DNA from 2 places in the Bacillus sp. FSL K6-3431 genome. Region 2 is predicted to be linked to the other one. Evidence: predicted binding sites of a transcription regulator. Region 2 holds the regulator's gene; the other holds the start of a gene.
What was found. Region 2 encodes LexA, which represses DNA repair genes until DNA is damaged. Its sites were predicted from a motif close to CGAACATATGTTCG; they were not measured.

Region 1: MHB53_RS23305 (YolD-like family protein) is a predicted target of LexA. The motif match lies at 8,342-8,355, and genes of this name have one in related genera.

The regions. Positions count from the first base shown of each region.
Region 1 is NZ_JBBOCT010000001.1:4,893,348-4,903,144, reverse strand. Features, by position in the region: gene MHB53_RS23360 (Na+/H+ antiporter subunit A) at 1-1,635, shown strand, start outside; gene MHB53_RS23355 (Na(+)/H(+) antiporter subunit B) at 1,632-2,054, shown strand; gene MHB53_RS23350 (Na(+)/H(+) antiporter subunit C) at 2,054-2,395, shown strand; gene MHB53_RS23345 (Na+/H+ antiporter subunit D) at 2,388-3,869, shown strand; gene MHB53_RS23340 (Na+/H+ antiporter subunit E) at 3,915-4,391, shown strand; gene MHB53_RS23335 (Na(+)/H(+) antiporter subunit F1) at 4,391-4,675, shown strand; gene mnhG (monovalent cation/H(+) antiporter subunit G) at 4,659-4,997, shown strand; gene MHB53_RS23325 (hypothetical protein) at 5,180-5,485, opposite strand; gene queF (preQ(1) synthase) at 5,521-6,018, opposite strand; gene MHB53_RS23315 (beta-class carbonic anhydrase) at 6,327-6,890, shown strand; gene MHB53_RS23310 (hypothetical protein) at 7,644-7,913, shown strand; gene MHB53_RS23305 (YolD-like family protein) at 8,030-8,302, opposite strand; gene MHB53_RS23300 (hypothetical protein) at 8,411-8,788, shown strand; gene MHB53_RS23295 (N-acetylmuramoyl-L-alanine amidase) at 8,807-9,797, opposite strand, start outside.
Region 2 is NZ_JBBOCT010000001.1:995,108-1,004,904, forward strand. Features, by position in the region: gene MHB53_RS05045 (hypothetical protein) at 1-222, opposite strand, end outside; gene MHB53_RS05050 (serine/threonine protein kinase) at 228-1,064, opposite strand; gene MHB53_RS05055 (hypothetical protein) at 1,640-2,005, opposite strand; gene MHB53_RS05060 (YneF family protein) at 2,163-2,381, opposite strand; gene sirA (sporulation inhibitor of replication protein SirA) at 2,458-2,901, opposite strand; gene tkt (transketolase) at 3,097-5,097, opposite strand; gene MHB53_RS05075 (DUF896 domain-containing protein) at 5,435-5,668, opposite strand; gene MHB53_RS05080 (YneB family resolvase-like protein) at 5,781-6,449, opposite strand; gene yneA (cell division suppressor protein YneA) at 6,465-6,797, opposite strand; gene lexA (transcriptional repressor LexA) at 6,956-7,579, shown strand; gene spoIIP (stage II sporulation protein P) at 7,621-8,703, opposite strand; gene MHB53_RS05100 (alpha/beta fold hydrolase) at 9,622-9,797, opposite strand, start outside.

The DNA.
Region 1 (9,797 bases), 3.9 Mb from region 2:
TATATGGTTGCCCGCATGAGTCCGATTTTTGCTGAACAAGGCACTTGGTTTTGGCTCGTTGGCGGTATAGGAGTATTGACTCTGCTATGGGGTTCAATCAACGCTGTAAAACAAACGGATTTAAAAGCGATTCTTGCATTTTCTACAATAAGTCAGCTCGGCTTAATTATGTCTTTGCTCGGTGTTGGCGCTGCCGCCCTTCACTTTACGGAAATGGATAATAATATTTACATGGCCGCAACTGTCGCCGCTGTTTTCCATTTAATTAACCACGCTACTTTTAAAGGGAGTTTGTTCATGGTCGCAGGAATTGTAGACCACGAAACAGGTACAAGAGATATCCGTAAACTTGGCGGACTTATGCAGATGATGCCAATTACGTTCACTATTGCTTTAATTGGTACATTTTCAATGGCGGGCTTACCTCCTTTTAATGGATTTTTAAGTAAAGAAATGTTTCTTGAAAGCATGGTTGACGTGCTATCGTTGAATATATTCCAACTTGGAACTTGGGGCGTCCTTTTTCCTGTAGTTGCCTGGGTTGCGAGTGTTTTCACGTTCATTTACAGCATGATTCTCTTCTTCAAAACATTCACAGGTAAGTCCAAGGTAGAAAATTTACCGCAAAAGCCACACGAAGCACCGATTGGTATGCTTATTTCTCCAATCATCTTAGCTACGCTTGTGATCGGTTTTGGCTTGTTCCCTAATGTACTTTCTACGTCTATTATTGAACCAGCTGTAGCATCTATCGTTCCTGGCCTTATAGATGCAGGACAAGTTATTAATGTAAATATTTCATTTTGGCATGGTTTCTCTCCCGCTCTATTTATGACAATTGGTATTATTTTAATTGGTATATTACTTTACATCACTTTGCCTAAATGGAAGAGAGTTTATGGACTACTTTCTAATCAATTTACGTTAAATAACATGTATGACAATGGATTAATTAAAATAGAATCGGGATCTAAGAACGCGACAAATCGTTATATGACGGGTTCAATCAGGACATATATGATTTATATCTTTATTGCCATTATCGGCATTCTTAGTTTTTCAATGTTTAAGAAAGATGCTTTTTTGTTAGACACGACCAATGTAGCACCAATTGGTGTTTATGAAGTTGTACTTACACTGATTATTGTCGGAGCGTCAATCACCATTTTAATGGCAAAGTCACGCCTAACATCGATTGTTGCACTAGGAGCGATTGGATACACTGTCGCACTATTCTTCATGTTGTTCAGAGCACCAGATCTTGTTCTCACCCAGCTCGTTATTGAAACGATATCTGTTGCATTATTTCTTCTTTGCTTCTTTCATTTACCGAAATTGAGCAGGAAAGAAGAACGGATTAAATTTAAACTAACAAATGCGATTGTTGCTGCTGGTGTGGGTATTGTTGTAACTTTAATCGCCCTCTCGGCACATAGTACGAAGATTTTTGATTCGATTGCACAATATTATATTGAAAATACGGCAGATAAAGCTGCTGGAGGAAATATGGTAAACGTCATTCTCGTTGACTTCCGCGGGTTTGATACGATGTTTGAAATAGCCGTATTAGGTATAGCCGCTCTAGGTATTTATGGAATGATTAGATTAAGGCTTTCAAGGAGGAAGAGTGAATGAATACAAATGATCTTATTTTACAAACCGTTACTAAAATCGTTTCATTTATTATTCTGCTGTTCTCCCTTCATATATTTTTTGCAGGTCATTACAATCCAGGTGGTGGCTTTGTTGGTGGACTTCTAACATCCGGTGCCATTGTGTTGCTATTACTTGCTTATGACATAAAGACGGTGGCGAATAGTTTGCCTGTTAATTATAGAATTATGATCGCAGTTGGAATGTTATTTGCAATCGGAACTGGAATCGGATCACTGTTATTTAATGTTCCTTTTCTCACCCATGCCTTTGGATATTTCACACTACCTATTCTTGGAAAAACTTCCCTGCATACTGCTGTATTATTTGATATCGGTGTGTACTTAGTTGTCGTTGGTGCCACGATGACCATTATTCAAACGATTGGAGAGAGCGAATAATGGAAATTTTAATGTCCGTATTAATTGGCCTTCTGTTTGCAAGTGCCGTTTACTTAATGCTTTCAAAAAGCTTGCTAAGGATTATTATTGGCACAGGACTCTTAAGTCATGGAGCCCATCTGATGCTATTGACAATGGCTGGATTGAAGCGGGGTTCTGTGCCACTACTTGGAGAAAATGCTGAAGCATATACAGACCCTATTCCCCAAGCGCTTGTTTTAACAGCAATCGTCATCAGTTTTGGTGTAACAGCTTTTTTCTTGGTCGTGGCCTATCGAGCTTATCAAGAACTTGGCACTGACAATATTGATGAGATGAGAGGTACTGAAACTGATGATTAATTTATTAATATTGCCAATTGGAATTCCACTTATCACTGCAGTTATTTTAATGTTTTTCGCAAAAAAGGTCGCTATCCAGCGGTGGATTTCCGCTTTCTCAATGGCTGGAACATTCATTGCTTCATTAATTTTGATTCATAAAATCGATCAACGTGGCATTCAAACGCTCGATCTTGGAAGCTGGCCTGCGCCTTTCGGCATTACACTCGTATCTGACATGCTGTCCGCTTTGCTTGTTGCTACAGGTTCTTTTATCGCACTTTGCTGCATTCTTTACTCCTTTGGCACAATTGGAAAAGCACGTGAAAAATTTTATTACTATTCCATCGTTCAATTTTTAATGGTAGGTGTGAACGGAGCATTTACTACGGGTGATATTTTTAACATGTTCGTATTTTTCGAAGTGATGCTTATGTCCTCGTACGTGCTTATTGTCATAGGCGGCACGAAAATTCAGTTGCGTGAATCCATTAAATATCTGCTTGTGAATGTGACGTCATCTGCATTATTTGTTATTGCAGTCGCGTATTTATATTCGATGGTAGGAACATTAAATATGGCCCATATTTCCGAAAGAATTGCGGAAGCTGGCCAACCAGGGATCATGACAGTCGTTGCAGTGCTCTTTTTGATTGTTTTTGGATTAAAAGGAGGTATATTTCCACTCTTCTTTTGGCTTCCGGGTTCTTATTATGCACCACCTGCACCCATTATGGCGTTATTCGGAGCCTTGTTAACAAAAGTAGGTGTATATTCGATATTAAGGACATACACACTATTCTTCTATCATGATCAAGGATTTACACATGAGCTTCTCATTATCTTATCACTCATAACGATCGTTCTTGGTGCAATCGCTGCGATCGCATATAAAGATATGAAGAAGATTATCATTTATAATATTGTTGTTGCGATCGGAATCATTACGTATGGAATCGGTACGATGAACGCTGACTCTTTGAGTGGGTCTGTCTTCTATTTAATCCACGACATGATCATCAAAGCGGCATTGTTCATGATTGCAGGTGTCATCATTGCAATCACTGGCACGGGCAATTATCAGAAATTTAGCGGGTTGATTCGGCATTACCCTTTGCTTGGCTGGACCTTCTTTCTATCGATTCTTGCACTTGCAGGTATCCCTCCTTTAAGTGGTTTTATCGGAAAAATTTTGATTGCAAGAGGAGGTTTTGCGGAAGGTGACGTTGTTGGTGCACTGATCATTCTGTTCTCCAGTCTTTTCGTGTTGTATTCGTTGATGAGGGTGTTCATCAATAGCTTTTGGGGAGATGCGAGTGGTAGTAAAGTGAACCATGATATTGCCGTTGGCAAGTTGCTTATTCCTATTATCATGCTAATGGTCGCCTCCATTTCTTATGGAGTTTTCTCCGAATACGTCAATATGTATATTACCCAGGCTGTAGATGTGCTCATTGATCCGTCTCTTTACATCGAGGCTGTTTTAAACAAGTAAACATGCTTATGCAAATTTTCTGGCGGAGCAAAGGAGGAATACATGATGGCTTTTCAAATATTGTTAAATGTTTTCATGGCATCGTTATGGATGTTTTTTGAGAGCTCTGTCACATTGTCTACGTTTATTATTGGTTATGTATTAGGATTGCTCATTATTTTTGTGATGCGTAGATTTTTCTCATCTAGGTTTTATTTATATAGGGTTTTTGCAGTAATATGGCTCGTTCTTCTTTTTCTAAAAGAATTACTCCTTTCCAATCTGGCAGTTTTAAAAGTTGTTTTGAATCCAAAATTAACGATTCGCCCAGGAATTTTCGCTTTTGAAACAGACCTCGAATCTGATTGGGAAATTACTCTTTTGGCAAATCTAATTACATTAACCCCTGGTACACTTGTTGTCGATTTGTCTAAAGATAATAAAACTCTTTACATCCACGCCATGGATATTGAAGATGCAGATGAAGCTGTAGATAGTATTAGACTTTCTTTTGAAAAAGCGATTATGGAGGTGAGCCGCTAATGTTGGATATTGTATTAAAAATTGCCCTGATCGGATTCTCTATTTCGTCTGTGATCATATTAATTAGAGTGATAAAAGGTCCTTCTACACCTGATAGAATTGTTGCTCTTGATGCAATGGGAATCAATTTAGCTGCTATTACAGGACTTATGTCTATGATATTCCACACAAAAGCCTTCTTAGATGTCATATTATTATTTGGGATTCTTTCCTTTATTGGAACGGTTGCTTTTTCTAAGTTTTTACAGAAAGGAGAGATCATCGAATATGAGCGCCATAGCTGAATGGACTATCGCGATTTGTATATTAATTGGCACTTTCTTAAGTATAGTCGCTGCTATCGGACTTATAAGACTGCCTGATGTGTATACAAGAAACCATGCGGCATCTAAATCTACTACACTCGGTGTATTATTTACTCTTCTTGGAACATTGATCTATTTTTATTCAAATGATGGTGAATTCAATGCTAGGATCATCCTTGGTATCATATTCATTTTTATTACCGCCCCTGTTGCTGGTCATTTAATTAGCAGGGCGGCATACCATACAGGTGTAAAAATGTCAGAGCGAAGTGTACAAGACGATTTATCACACAAGAAATAATGTAGATACTCTCTGACTTTAGAAACTTCCCCTCTATTAAAAACTAAACAACCATGCATCGATATTTTTATCGGAGCATGGTTGTTTATGATTAGTCACTTTACTTGATCTTTTCTGTTTGATTAAACAAGTCGTTTCTTAACGTATTTTACGAGTTTATCTAAAATTAATTGGCTTTTGAACTAGTCCATCCTTTTTATAAGCTGTCTTACCTTTTCCATAAAATAGTATGGATCAGAGCTTATCTCAAAAGCGAACACTCCTTGACTTGTATGTAAATATAGAAAACCAAATTTGTCGGAAAATGGTCTGTAAGAAACATCAAATACACTTTCCAGTTTAAATTGATTACTTGAGGTTGTAATTTTATTTTCGTATAGACTGATACAATATTCAGTTTTAATATATTTCTGTTGATTTAGCTCGATTGTTCGTCTGATTTTAATATATGAAATAGTAGAGATAATAGTATCACTATTGTCATTCACATTGAATCCCTCCTACTATTTCATGTATCTATCCTTCAACGATTATCTACTTTTTCCGGATACATATCATGATTCATCATACGATGATCTGCCATTTGTTCATACTTCGTTCCAGTTTTTCCATAATTACAATATGGATCAATTGAAAGCCCGCCACGTGGTGTGAATTTTCCCCAGACCTCGATATAACGTGGGTCTAACAGCTTAATTAAATCGTTCATAATAATATTCACGCAATCTTCATGAAAATCCCCATGGTTTCGAAAGCTGAATAAATATAATTTCAAAGATTTACTCTCAACAATTTTCTGATCTGGTATATAACTAATATACATCGTAGCAAAGTCTGGTTGCATTGTTTGTGGACAAAGCGAGGTAAATTCCGGACAATTAAATTTGACGAAATAATCTCTATCCTTATGTAAATTATTAATTGATTCGAGCACGTCCGGTGAATATTCAAATAAATATTTCGTGTTTTGACTACCAAGTAGCGACAAGTCTTGTAATGTATCATCATTTCTTCCAGCCATAAAAAAGCCTCCCTATTTTACCCATACCGGTCAAAAGTCATCCATATAAAATGTACATTCAATCATTGGTGCTTTAAATCCAAGTTAATTTGCGATAAACTAAGAAATAAAAAAGCCCTATCGCGAATGGATATGGCATCCATAGTTTTTTATAGAGGGTTTATCGCTATGAACCTCTCCCGTTTGGGTGTATATTATTGCAAATCCTATCATACTGGACCAATCATATTTCGTCAATCAGTATGTATTGCTTTTATTAATTTGAACTTTTCGGTAATATATATTATAAGAAAGAAGAGGTGTAAATGATGTCACTGTTAACAGAAATACTAGACCATAACAAAATTTTTGTTGAAGAAAAGTTATACGAACAATATGCAACAACGAAATTTCCCGATAAGAAGCTAGTTATCCTTACCTGTATGGACACCCGTTTAGTCGAATTACTACATAAAGCAATGAATATGAAAAACGGTGATGTCAAAGTCGTAAAAACGGCTGGGGCTGTCGTTAAAAATCCATTTGGAAGTATTATGCGCAGTATTTTAATTGCTGTCTATGAGCTTAAAGCAGATGAAGTGTACGTCGTTGGTCATCATGATTGCGGTATGAGTGCGATTGAAAGTGATCATATGCTCGAAACAATGGCCAAGCGGGGAGTCCCCGAGGAAACATTCGATATTATTAAAAATTCCGGAATTAAACTTGACCAGTGGCTTGAAGGCTTTGACAGTGTGGAGGATAGCGTTAAACATAGCGTCGGCATGATCCAAAGCCATCCATTAATGGTAAGTGATGTTCCTATCCATGGACTTGTTATTGACCCTGTTACTGGGGAGTTGGATTTGGTTGTTGATGGATATGAAAAGTAAATTGTAAAAGAATCTTCTGAAAAAAATCTTAGTAATCATAAAAAAGCAATGGTGCAAATCGCTAGACTCGCACCATTGCTTTTTCATTTACAAACGGCTCTAGAGGAATCGTACCTGTCTCGCGCGGTTTAGGAAATCATTTTAGCAGTTTCGTATTATTAGCTTTGGTTCATCTGCATTAGGACCTAGCAAAACGAAGTATCTTTAACCTATAGACGATCAACGTACATATCACCCTAACTATAAAAATACCTGCCTTAATTGACTGTATATAGACATGTACTGGACGTGACTTTCATGTCTTATATTCGAAACCTATGTTCCCCTTTAATCATCTGTTAAAAATCATGTACAAAAAATCTAAATCTTTAACTTGGGAAATAAAATATAAATATTGGAATACAGTAGAATTTTAAAAGCATATATTCCTACAGCACATGTGGAGGATTTCATGAAAATTACTTTTACATACTTTTTAACATTTATTGTTCTACTTATAGCTTTAATATCTTCGGATTACAGTAGGTATAATATGTTCAAATGGACTGAGAATACTTTACAATCTTTATTCTGCGTTATAATATTCGGAGTTTTTTTCCGATTATTTAAAGTTACAAAAAAATAAATAGCTTCGCACACTTCAAAGTCAGTGAGCGAAGCTATTTTGGGAAAAATCAGGTCATTATTTAATCACAGTTACACTTGATCTATTCTCATGTTTTGCCAAACATGCAGGATGAATCAGTAGCTAAATTGGATGAAATGTTTGCTGATAAAAACGTTGAAACCCCAACCAAAAATACACTTTTACCGACTAAAGGGCACCATTCTGCCACCAATAACAGTTTTCAACAAAAAAATAGCAAGGGAACAAGACGCTACATCCCTGCTATCAATAGGTTTTTGGTAACGGCCCCAGCAGGAATCGAACCTGCGACGCACGGTTTAGGAAACTCACTGATGGTGTTGCAACGTATTTTAAGACGTTTCAATATTGCTGTAAATCGAGTTTCTTCCATATAATAGCCTTAGGAGTTTTCAGTTCATTTCAATTCATTGGGTATCGTTCGTTGCCGATCGTGTGACCAGTTTGCAAAATTACTAAAGATTAATCCCCGCTCTCATGAACGGGGATTTTCTTATTGCACATCTACAATAATATTAACACTTATTTTAATACGATCAATCTCTCCTGTATCAAGATCGATCATTTTGGTTCCTGCGTTCATTCCTGTAATTATACCTGTGAATTTTTCATGTTTCCTATTTCGGAATGTAGTTATAGTGATTGGTGATTCAAATTCATATGCTTCTGAAATCCTCTCTCCAATTTCAATGTAGTCCTCTTCTGTAAGCTTTGGAGTTTGCATAGATTCTTTCTTCACTTTTTTTGGCTTTGGTATAGCTAACATAATTATCATCCTCCCAAAACATTTGTTCTTATTATATTACGAACATTAGTTCTTGTCAAAAATATGTTTTTTGGTTAAGATAAGATAAATATTAAATCAGGAGGATGAATGATGATACCTGATCATGATCGGGAGATACTGAGCAAAGCAGTTTGTTTACCTTTTCTAATAAAAGTATTACAACGGGATTTGAAAGTGGTCGAGGTTAGTCCTTTTAAATTTAAAAGCCCTTATGAAGTTATAATAGAAGAAGTAATTAAAAATGTTAAAAAGGATCTCACTGAGGTAAAGAGATATATGCATAAAAATAATATGGAGTTAGTTTATACGGGCAAGGGAGAAGTGACTACTAATTATTTGTTTTTGTATAAAGGCTATGAAGAGCCGACTAATTACTATAATCCAAGGTTACGTAACAAAGTTGAAGAGTTGTTGAGGGAATATATGAATGGTGGACAAAACAAAAATAGCGACCCGTCCACATAATGGATAGGTCGCCTTGACTTACTTTCTTAGTTTATTTAACAACGCTGTATTCTGCCCTGCTGTACCAGTGTAGTTTTTAATACCATGCTTCTTGGCTAACTTAGCACGATTATTAAAGCCTGAATCCTGTCCGATTGAATTTAGGTAATCGACCACACTTGTAGTCTTTTGGTTTCCTTTTGGCTTATTGACAACCACCCCGCCCTGTAGCTTATTCAGAAGCGTAATGTTTTGAGCAGCAGTGCCTGAATAATTTTTAATGCCATATTGAGTAGCTAACTTTTTACGATTAGCAAAACCGGAATTCATGCCTTTACTGTTCATGTAGTCAACTACACTTTCAGACTGTACAGGTTTTGTAACAGGCTTTTCAATCGGCTTTTCTACTGGTTTGCTAGGCTTACCACCTTTAAGTTTAGCAAGTAATTCTGTGTTTTGTGCAGCCGTCCCTGAATAGTGGTCAATTCCATATTCCTTGGCAAGCTTTGCTCGATTAGCATAGCTAGAATCCATTTTGTTAATGTTCATCCAATCAACAATACCGTGACCTGTATTAGGTGTAGACGGCTTTCCTGCTGATGGTATATTCTTTACTGGACCAGTTTCTACTTTAGGTGGGGTTACAGCAACAGGCTTATTCTCGATAGGTTTATCTTGCTTTAAGCTTACTAGATAAATGAAACCCGACCAATTAATCCCCTTCGCTCCACTACGTAAATTTGTTGGACAGTTTTTTCCACTCCATCGATTATGTTGAACAACATTAGTGAGTGGGATGTTATGCTTTTTCATTAAGTGTTTAACTAATTCAGCTGCATTTGCAACAGCCTTTTTAAAGTCACTGTCTGGATTAACACAAATTTCGATGCCAATGGACTCCATATTCCCTTTGCCATTTCCATCCCCTGCATGCCAGCACCGTACGCTATCAGGATATGATTGTATAATCACTTTATCGTCCACTTGGTATTGCCAGGATGCAGTGAATCCATTAGTCTGTAGATCGGCA
Region 2 (9,797 bases):
AAAATGTTTAAAAAAATATTGAAGCAAATCAAGCAACTCTCTCAAGGCAGCAGCGAGCGAAGACATGGTGGTCATTATCGCCGAGGCAGTAGTAGTGATCGAAGAAATAGGCATTATCGCCGAGGCAGTAGTAGCAGCAACCGACGGTATAAACGTTCTCCAATGAATGGAAGTAACCACTACAAACGGAGGGGGCGGAGCAGCAGCTAATTTCTTCCTCACTTTGGTTAATATTCTTTTTCTTTCGCTTTAAGTGCAGCATGAAGATCAGCTGAAATTTCACTTATTTTTAAATAAGGTTCATTAATTCCTAACAGTCTTTTCAGTAAATTTACGGTTCCCTTTTCTAATGAAAGTTCTTCTGTCCAAGGAAGAGCTTTTTTACTTTTGGAAAAATACGTCGTATAAAGCAAATATAATAGTATTTCTCCTAAATCATAGTAATCTTGTTGTTTCATTTCTAGGATACTTTCTTGTTTGTTATGTAACGAACTAGATGTCGATTGAAGTGGGTCTACCGAAACTTTTTGCCTAGACAAACCAAAATCGATTAAAAAGAGCTCATTATCTTTTAGTAAAATGTTTGGAATACGTAAATCTTGATGGTAAATGTCTTTTTTATGAAGATAATCAACTAATTCAAGCAGTTGTTCAAGAATTTGTAGAGATTCTTTCTCGTTAAAAGTTTTCTTACTAAAAAAAATTTGGTGTTCCAAATTGTCCCCATCAATGAAACTCATTACATAAAAAAAATATTCGTCATATGAAAAAGCTTCATATATTATTGGCATATTTTTGTGGTTCAGTGTACGCAAAACAGAGGTTTCTCTTTCAAACAACCCAACCTCTCTTTTGTTATAACGTTTACTTGGACGGAGCTGTTTAACCACCCTATTCTCTTGTGATTTCAAGTCTTTGCAAAGATAAACAATGCCATAGCTTCCAGTCCCAATAACACTCAAAACCTCGTAGCGATCGTTCAGAACCGTCCCCTCTTTAATAGGTATATCTACAAAAAACTGATAAATTTTTCGAATTGACCGCAAAATAAAAATGTTCCTCACCTCTTCCCTTAAATCAGGATCTTACACATAGCTTAAAACCCCTTAATTAACAATCTCTTGAGTGTTTCTACGTTCAATTTGAGCTCATCAGTATAATTGATTATGAAGTGTAAAAAGTACGCTCATTTTAAAATAATAGTAAAGATGATAGCAGCCGAAACCTTGGAAGCTTCTTCAATTTCCTTAACTGTCATTTTTCGAGAATATATGGTGCTAGCCTGATTTAATTTTAGCTGATTAACATTAGGTCTTCCAGCTTTACGCCCCTTGCTCAGTTGTTTTAGCCAGCCATTGTTCGTTCACGAATAGCAGTATTCTGTTCAAAAACCACTTCTTTTCTCGTAAGGTATCAACAATTTCAACTAAACTTTTGTTAGTTTTTTGTTAACCATAACTATGTAAGACAATGAGTGACTGTATTTGAAGAATATACAAGGAATTAATTGGTTTGTATCATAACAAAACGGGTTATTAGCACAAAAGTGATCTTACTTTAATTCAACGCTTGAAGCAAAAGTGGTTCGTCATATCTCCCCTAAAATTAACTGAAAGGTCACAAGTTTCAAAATCTAAATTTAATAATTCACTATATATAACAGGCTTTTAGGTATTTTGGGTATTTTCGGTAAATCGACTTTGTCTAAAGGGTTTTCAGTAACGTACTCTGCTGTCAAACCCCAATTGAAGAGTGCTTTGATCATCTTAGCCATCGAGTGTATGGAATGCGGTTGTAATTGTGCTTGCCGTTTCATTCTCAAAGAGGCTTTCATAACATGAGTGGTGATCTGATTAAGTTGCGTAATTCCATGATTATTTTCAAGAAGTACGGTTAATTGTTTTGCTTCTTTGATCTTATTAATCATCGTTTTCTTAGTAAAATTTCTAACTTTGCATAATATTTTGTATTCTTCAATTGCTTCTCGTAAAGATAATGACAACAAAAAAATCACCTCCCTGATTGATTTTTCATCAGAGAAGTGATTTTTGTGAATGCGTATAGGAAAATCAAGCAATTTAGCCCATTTTATAAATATGGCTCAAGCGAAACAATGAAACAGATTATGTAAACAGGGTTTCAAACCCTTGATCCAACAAGCTTTACTTACCCTGTTGTTTGTTCATTGCCTGCATCATTTGATTGATTTTCTTTTGCGACGGTTTTTGTCCCATTTGCATCATCATCATTTTTAGCATTTGTTCATTAATTGGTGGATTTTTCTTTAAATATGTCATCATATATTTACGGGCAATGAAAAACCCTAGCGCTACACCGGCAAGCAGTGCAAGTACACCCGTTAAAATGAATTGCCAAAGCATATGAATTTCCTCCTTCATGTTGTCTACAGTCCAGTTTACTCAATACCAATATATTATACAATAACACTCCATTATTTCATACATACTTTCTCTCTTTTACTGCTTTAATCCACCCATAACGATTATTTTCGATATCTACCGCTAAAAACCGACCATCAAATTTGCGAAGTACCTCAAAGAAAATCGACTCTGATTCGAATCCTCCTAAGGCATCAAGCTTGAGGTACCGCTTCTTAATAATCAATTCCGCTCTTTTCTTCCCTTTTGAGGCGTCTATATAGTAAGCCTTCCCTTTAATATGCATGTCCGTTTTTTGAACGGAGGATGATAAATGACGATGGAGCTCTAAGTAAGGTAATGGTTTTGTTATAAAATGAATTTGTTTTTTCACAATTTCTTGTAGATCACCTTGGACTTTTCGATCAGCCACAAACAATTCATAAAATTTATTTTCGCGACCATAAAAGTAATCTGCCACTTCATCTTCTATTAAATAAATGAAATAAGTTCGAGTTTGCATTGAATACACTCCTCAGCCAGCTTCATTTTAGATAAGGATGATTTTATTGTTTTATTTATGTTAAATTATTATACCATGTTCATTGATAGATAATCTTCCTTTCCATCTATAGTTCTATATTAGATTCAATTATCCTTTATTTTCACAAAAAAAAGAGAACCGCTAAAAAACGGCTCTCTTCTCATTTACTTATTATTATAGTAGGGATTTTACACGTTTAACTACATTTCCAACTGTAAATCCGAATTCCTCAGCAATTTTTTCTCCTGGTGCAGATGCTCCAAAACGATCAATTGCTAGTATATCTCCTTCATCTCCCGTGTATCTTTCCCAGCCAAACGGAGATGCCATTTCTATCGCTAAACGCTTTTTAATTGTTTTTGGTATAATAGATTCTTTATATTCTTTCGATTGTTCCTCAAACTTGTCCCAAGAAGGCATACTTACAACAGAAACATAAATGTCTTCTTTTGCTAATGCTGTTTGTGCTTCCACTGCAAGACTTACTTCAGAACCAGTCGCTAAAATAAGGGCAACAGCAGATTCATTTGCAGCAGGAGAAACTACATAAGCTCCTTTTTCTATACCTTGCTTTGCATTTTCAGCTGTACTTGGTAAAGTTGGTAAGTTCTGACGTGATAAGATGAGTGCAGTCGGTTTATGCTTAGATTCCATTGCAGACTGCCAAGCAGCTGCTGTTTCATTACCGTCCGCAGGTCTAATAATCGATAAACCTGGCATAGCCCTTAGTGCTGCAAGTTGTTCAACTGGCTCATGTGTTGGTCCATCTTCTCCAACTGCAATACTATCATGAGTAAATACATATGTTACAGGAAGTTCCATTAAAGCAGCAAGTCTAATTGCAGGTCGCAAATAATCAGAGAAGACAAAGAATGTTCCACCGAACACTTTTAATCCTCCGTGAAGGGCAATTCCATTCATAGCTGCAGCCATTCCAAATTCCCTTACACCAAACCAGATATTTCTGCCAGAATAATTATCAGCACCGTAATCGGATTCACCAGCTATCATTGTTTTATTAGAACTTGCAAGGTCAGCTGCTCCTCCTACAAGCGATGGTAGGTTCTTAGCAATATCATTCATAACTTCACTACTAGAAGCTCTTGTAGCTAAGCTCTTACCGGTTTCATAGACAGTAATATCTTTGTCCCATCCTTCAGGTAAATCTCCAGCGATTGCTTGTTCTAGTTGTGCAGCTAGTTCAGGATTTTCTGCTTTATAATTTGAGAAAAGCTCATCCCACTCTGCTTCTGTTTGTTTTCCTTTATTTACTATTCTTTCTTCAAATACTTCGTAAACTTCAGATGGCACATAAAAATCATCTTCATATGTCCATTGGTAATATTCTTTAGCAAGTCTCATTTCCGCCTCGCCAAGGGGTGCACCGTGAGCATCAGACTTACCAGATTTATTTGGAGCACCGTAACCAATCACTGTCTTCACTTCGATTAATGTCGGTTTCGCAGTTTCGTTTTTAGCTGCTTCAATTGCATTAGCAATTTCCTCCAAATTATTTCCATCTTCCACTCTTATATAATGCCAACCATAAGCTTCAAAGCGGCCAGCTACGTTTTCAGAGAATGATTTATCAAGTTTTCCATCGAGTGTAATATCATTTGAATCATACAACATAATTAATTTCCCAAGTTGTAAGTGCGCTGCTAATGACACTGCTTCCGAAGCGACGCCTTCCATTAAGTCCCCATCTCCACAAAGTGCATATGTATAATGGTCCACTACCTGATGATTATTTTTATTATAAACTTCAGCTAAATGGCGTTCTGCCATTGCCATACCAACTGCCATACCAATTCCTTGCCCAAGTGGTCCTGTTGTAGCCTCTACTCCAGGCGTAAATCCATATTCAGGATGTCCAGGAGTTCTACTACCCCATTGGCGGAAGTTTTTAATATCATTCATCTCTACTCCATAGCCAGACAAATGAAGCAAGCTATATAGCAACATAGAACCATGACCTGCAGATAAAACAAATCGATCACGATTAAACCACGCTGGATTTTTCGGATTATGATTCATAAAGCGAGTCCAAAGTGTGTATGCCATTGGAGCTGCTCCCATAGGCAATCCCGGATGACCAGAATTAGACTTTTCGATTGCGTCAATTGATAAAGTTCTAATTGTGTTTACTGCTAATTGATCTACCTTTTCAAACATTCATATCAACCTTTCTCTCCATTTTCTCTCTTCTATAATAGTGGTAATTTGTTGAATTAACAACCTTTTTAAATTTTCATGTAATTATTTGTATGAGAACCATACAAATTACCTCCGCTTTGTCTCCATTTCATTGTGACTCACTTCAGTATTTTTTGTTCTTCTAGTACAGATAAGAAAGTTGTTAATAAACGATGTTGGTATATGTTATTTCAGACTTTTACCATGAATATCGCTGTGTAGACATCTTGAATCCAGACAAAGATAAGAATTTCTTACCAATCTCGTATCTATAAACACCACTTATAGCCTTACAAAAAAAACCGGGAATTCCGGTTTAGTGTAATTTCTTTATTCCCTGTAACTTTTTCACTTTATCTGGAGTTACATCTTCGCCATTCGCATCATATACACGTACATTTTCAATTGTTTGTGTCATGGAAGCACGAAAGGTTTTCAAATATTCTGCCCTTAACTTTGATTGTTCTTTCGCCTCAGAGGATGTTAACTTTTGTGTTTTTGCTTTTTTGGCTAGCTCATTAATTCTAGCCAGTTTTTCTTTTGGCAACATCTTTAAAACTCCTTTTACGATTACATTTGGTCAAGAGCCAAACCCAATCGATATGTCATTAATTAAAACAAATATACTAAAAAAGAAGACAGACATCAAATCATCTATCTTCTCATGAACTATTTGTATTTCCAATCTGTTCTGTTTCAAGCGTATACTCTTGAAATCTTCTATGTACGGTAGCTTTAGATACATCATATCCAAAACCTCTCATCGTCGCCGCGATTTCTGCAAACGTAAGACCATTTTTTCGGAAGCGAATTATTTCCTCCAAGGGGACATCCTTTCGATCTCTCCCCTCAACATTTCCTTTGTTTTTTAAATTTTTTTCAGGGCGGTATCCCCGTGCTATCGCACGCTTCATTCCCTTTTTAATTTTAAAATTATGGAGCTTTCGCTGATGCTCTTCAACCATACTTATTATGTCAAGAACCATTGAATCTGTTTCAGAAATCTCAAGTTCACCATGGTGAGAAAAACTATATAATTTCACGCCTGCCTTCATTAAGCAATGTAACAATGCGATTCTTGCATTCCCTCTACCAAGTCTTGTTTCATCTTGGATAAGAATCGCATCGATATTTTCTTTTTGAATTTTTTCCAACATTATCAATACGCCCGGTCGATCTAACTCGTAGCCGCTAAACCGATCGCAAATAACTGAATCGACTTCTAAATTCCATTTATTCGCCGCTTCCAAAAGTTCTTCCTCTTGCCTTATTAGGGATGTTTCCTGTGTTTCTTTCTCTGTACTAACGCGGCAATAAATAATTGCTTTCACTTTTGTTCCACATCCTTATTCTGTTTGAATAACAAATTGTCTTTCATGATTATCTAAGTTATCTAATTTTTCATTTGGTGTTGGCACCTTTAACTGCTCTCCACTTTTTATTAACTTATGTTTTAATTCATTCTTCTCTTCTAACATATTAACAAATTCTGAAGTGGTCACACCTAAATTATGAGCGTATCTCTCAGAAATTGACCATAGTGATTCTCCATCTTGAACAGTAATGATAACATACTCATTTGTATTACTATTTGAACTAAAAATAACATAGATTCCCATCACAAAAGTTAAAATAAATAAGATTATAGCAAAAGAATACTTTTTCCATATATAATTCATCCTATATCCCTCTTTCGAATGTTTGTTCTGTTTGTTAACATTAGTATAAATCGAACACATGTTTGAAGTCAACACTTTTTCGAACTTATGTTTGTATGCGGGCATTTTCCGTGATATAATACAGTTAAAATATATATAAAAAATGGAGCGTGAAAATAATGTTGAAAATATCAAAACGACAACAGGATATTTTAGACTTCATTAAATTAGAGGTTAAATCAAAAGGATATCCACCATCTGTTCGTGAAATCGGTGAGGCAGTCGGACTTGCTTCAAGCTCTACAGTTCATGGACATTTATCCAGGCTTGAAAGCAAAGGCTTCATTAGAAGAGATCCGACTAAGCCCCGTGCAATAGAGATTCTCAAAATAGATGAAGATCATATTCCACGTCAAAATACGGTTAATGTCCCTCTTGTAGGTAAAGTTACTGCAGGTTTACCTATTTCTGCAATCGAAAATATTGAAGAATATTTTCCACTTCCAGAACAATTGGTGCCTACTGATGAACATGTGTTTATGCTAGAAATTGTCGGCGAAAGTATGATCGAAGCTGGGATATTAAATGGCGACTATGTGATTGTTCGACAACAACAAACAGCTAATAATGGAGAAATCGTTGTTGCAATGACAGAAGAAAATGAAGCAACAGTAAAAAGATTTTTTAAAGAAAAAGACTATTTCCGACTGCAACCAGAGAATTCCAATATGGAGCCGATTATTTTACATGAAGTTTCTATTCTTGGAAAAGTAATTGGTTTGTATCGCCAAGTTATTCATTAAAAAGCTAACGGAGCCTTTGCATCAATTAAGATGTCAAGGCTTTATTTTGTTTTACTTGCTTCTACTGAATCCTCCCAGTAATATTCACTTACGATTTCTGCAAGCACATCTACTGTGCGATTTAATTCTTCAAGATTATTATCAATACCACCGATTTCTATCACCAAAGATTTACCAGCTAAATCTTGATTATAGATTCCATTGTTAAAATTATCTCTGGGTTTTTCATACACTCCTCTTGAAAGATTTGGATATTTTGCTTTTATCATGTTGTGAAGCTTACCAGCAAACTTTAGATTTTTTTCATAGTTTGGATGCCCTAACCCTACAACAAAAAAGAGTTTTGCAAACTTCTGACCGTTAATTGTGGCAGTTGTAACATCCTTTCTTTGTGAATCCCGATGAATATCGAAAATAAGTTCAACTTTTTTATTTTGATTCATCGCTTCTGTAACTAGTTCACGTGATACTGAATATGACTGATAGTACTTCATGTTCCTTTGTTTAAGTATTCCTTCTACATCCGTTGTGTCTACTAAAGTCTTTATTCCTTTTTCTTCTAATTTTTGACCTAGTCTTTTTCCTAGTAATGTCACATTTTTTTCTTTATCTGATGCTTGATCCCCTTGTAACATTGGCAAATATGATTCCCGAGTATGTGAATGATAAATATAAGCTGTAAAGTCCTTTGTTTGATTCTTTGCTTCTTCCTTTGGCTCCTCCACTTTTGTTTCACTTTTCTCTTCTTTACCAAAATCTGCTGGAGGGGGCGACTCAATCGGCAAATTAGTAAAATCTGTCCCTTCTCCTGCTATAAGTATTTTAGGACTAGCTGCATATAAACCTGGGATTTCACTAATCAGAAATGTCTTCATATCATTCAAATTAATATTCGTCAGTAATGCCAATGCATCCTTACCAAGAGACCGTTTCTGTGAATACGGCAAAACAGATTGGAGTGAATGATTTTCAAGTGACATAATATATAGAAATGACATCGTTCTTGAATCATCGTTCCCTATGAATGATAAGTAACTTATTTTCAAACTGGAAAAAGCTATGATGGATATTAAACAGAAAATAGCTATGATGGATAGCATAGATCTTGCAGCAATTTTTAGCATCGGCTTCAATCCTTAGTGTGAATGTAGTTATTATTCATTTATATGAAACAAATAATAGACTATGAGTAATTTTCAATAAAATTTTTGCTAGAGTTGATGATCTTTTCTTTCATACAAAAAACCTCTATATAAGTTTATAGAGGGCATTTATCGCTACAAATCTACTAAGATATGGAATAAAGAATAATAGATATTATTATCGAGATTTTTGGAAGGCACTTGATAAGGCACTTCCATTTGTCAAAAACAGTAACCTGAAATTATTACATACCTGCTGCTTTGACGCTCTATTGTTCACTACCTCCGTATTTTTGCTACCACAATAGATAGGTCAACCTTTCAGACATATAGTTTCCATATATATTTGTTAAAACCATAAATTCAATTCAAAAAAGTATTTGATAAAATTCATAATAGACAGTCAGTGCAGTGAAATGGAGAACACAAATAAAGAAATTCTGGAATATTAAAGGAAAAAGAAACTGCGTTTATTACCGGGAGGCTAGACTAGCAACACATAATTTAAGCGAAATGTTGGTCATATTTTGCATCAACACAGATGTAGGAGTCTCAGTTACTAACGAAGGAGAGTTTACTATAATATACATTTGATCGTTATCATAGAAATTACAAAAAAAGATGCCAAAGTAGAATTAATCTTTAACATCTCTAACATTTTCATATTCAAATTCATTCATGTGGTGTTATGAGAACACACTCCCTTCCCTCTTCCTTATGAAAAAAATGTTAAGATTCCGCGACCATTGAAATTGGTTTTTGTTCTAGTGTTAGATTAACCCTTACCTATTTTGTAAAATTTATATGGTACATTTCATTGGACTGTAAACGCATCCTAGTAATGTACAGTCCCTCTTTTTGTTCTTATATTATACTTTTATAACCCATTGGCGGTTTTACTTATTTTTTTATAAAATCATGCATGTATCTATTTACTTCTTCTGGTTGATCAAGATTTGTCGCATGATGTGCTTGTTTAATAATTTTCAGCTCTGAATTTTTTATTTTGTCATGCATAACTTCTTGCTGTCTGCTTATCATTGTATCGTTTTCACCTTGCATAATCAGGGTAGGGC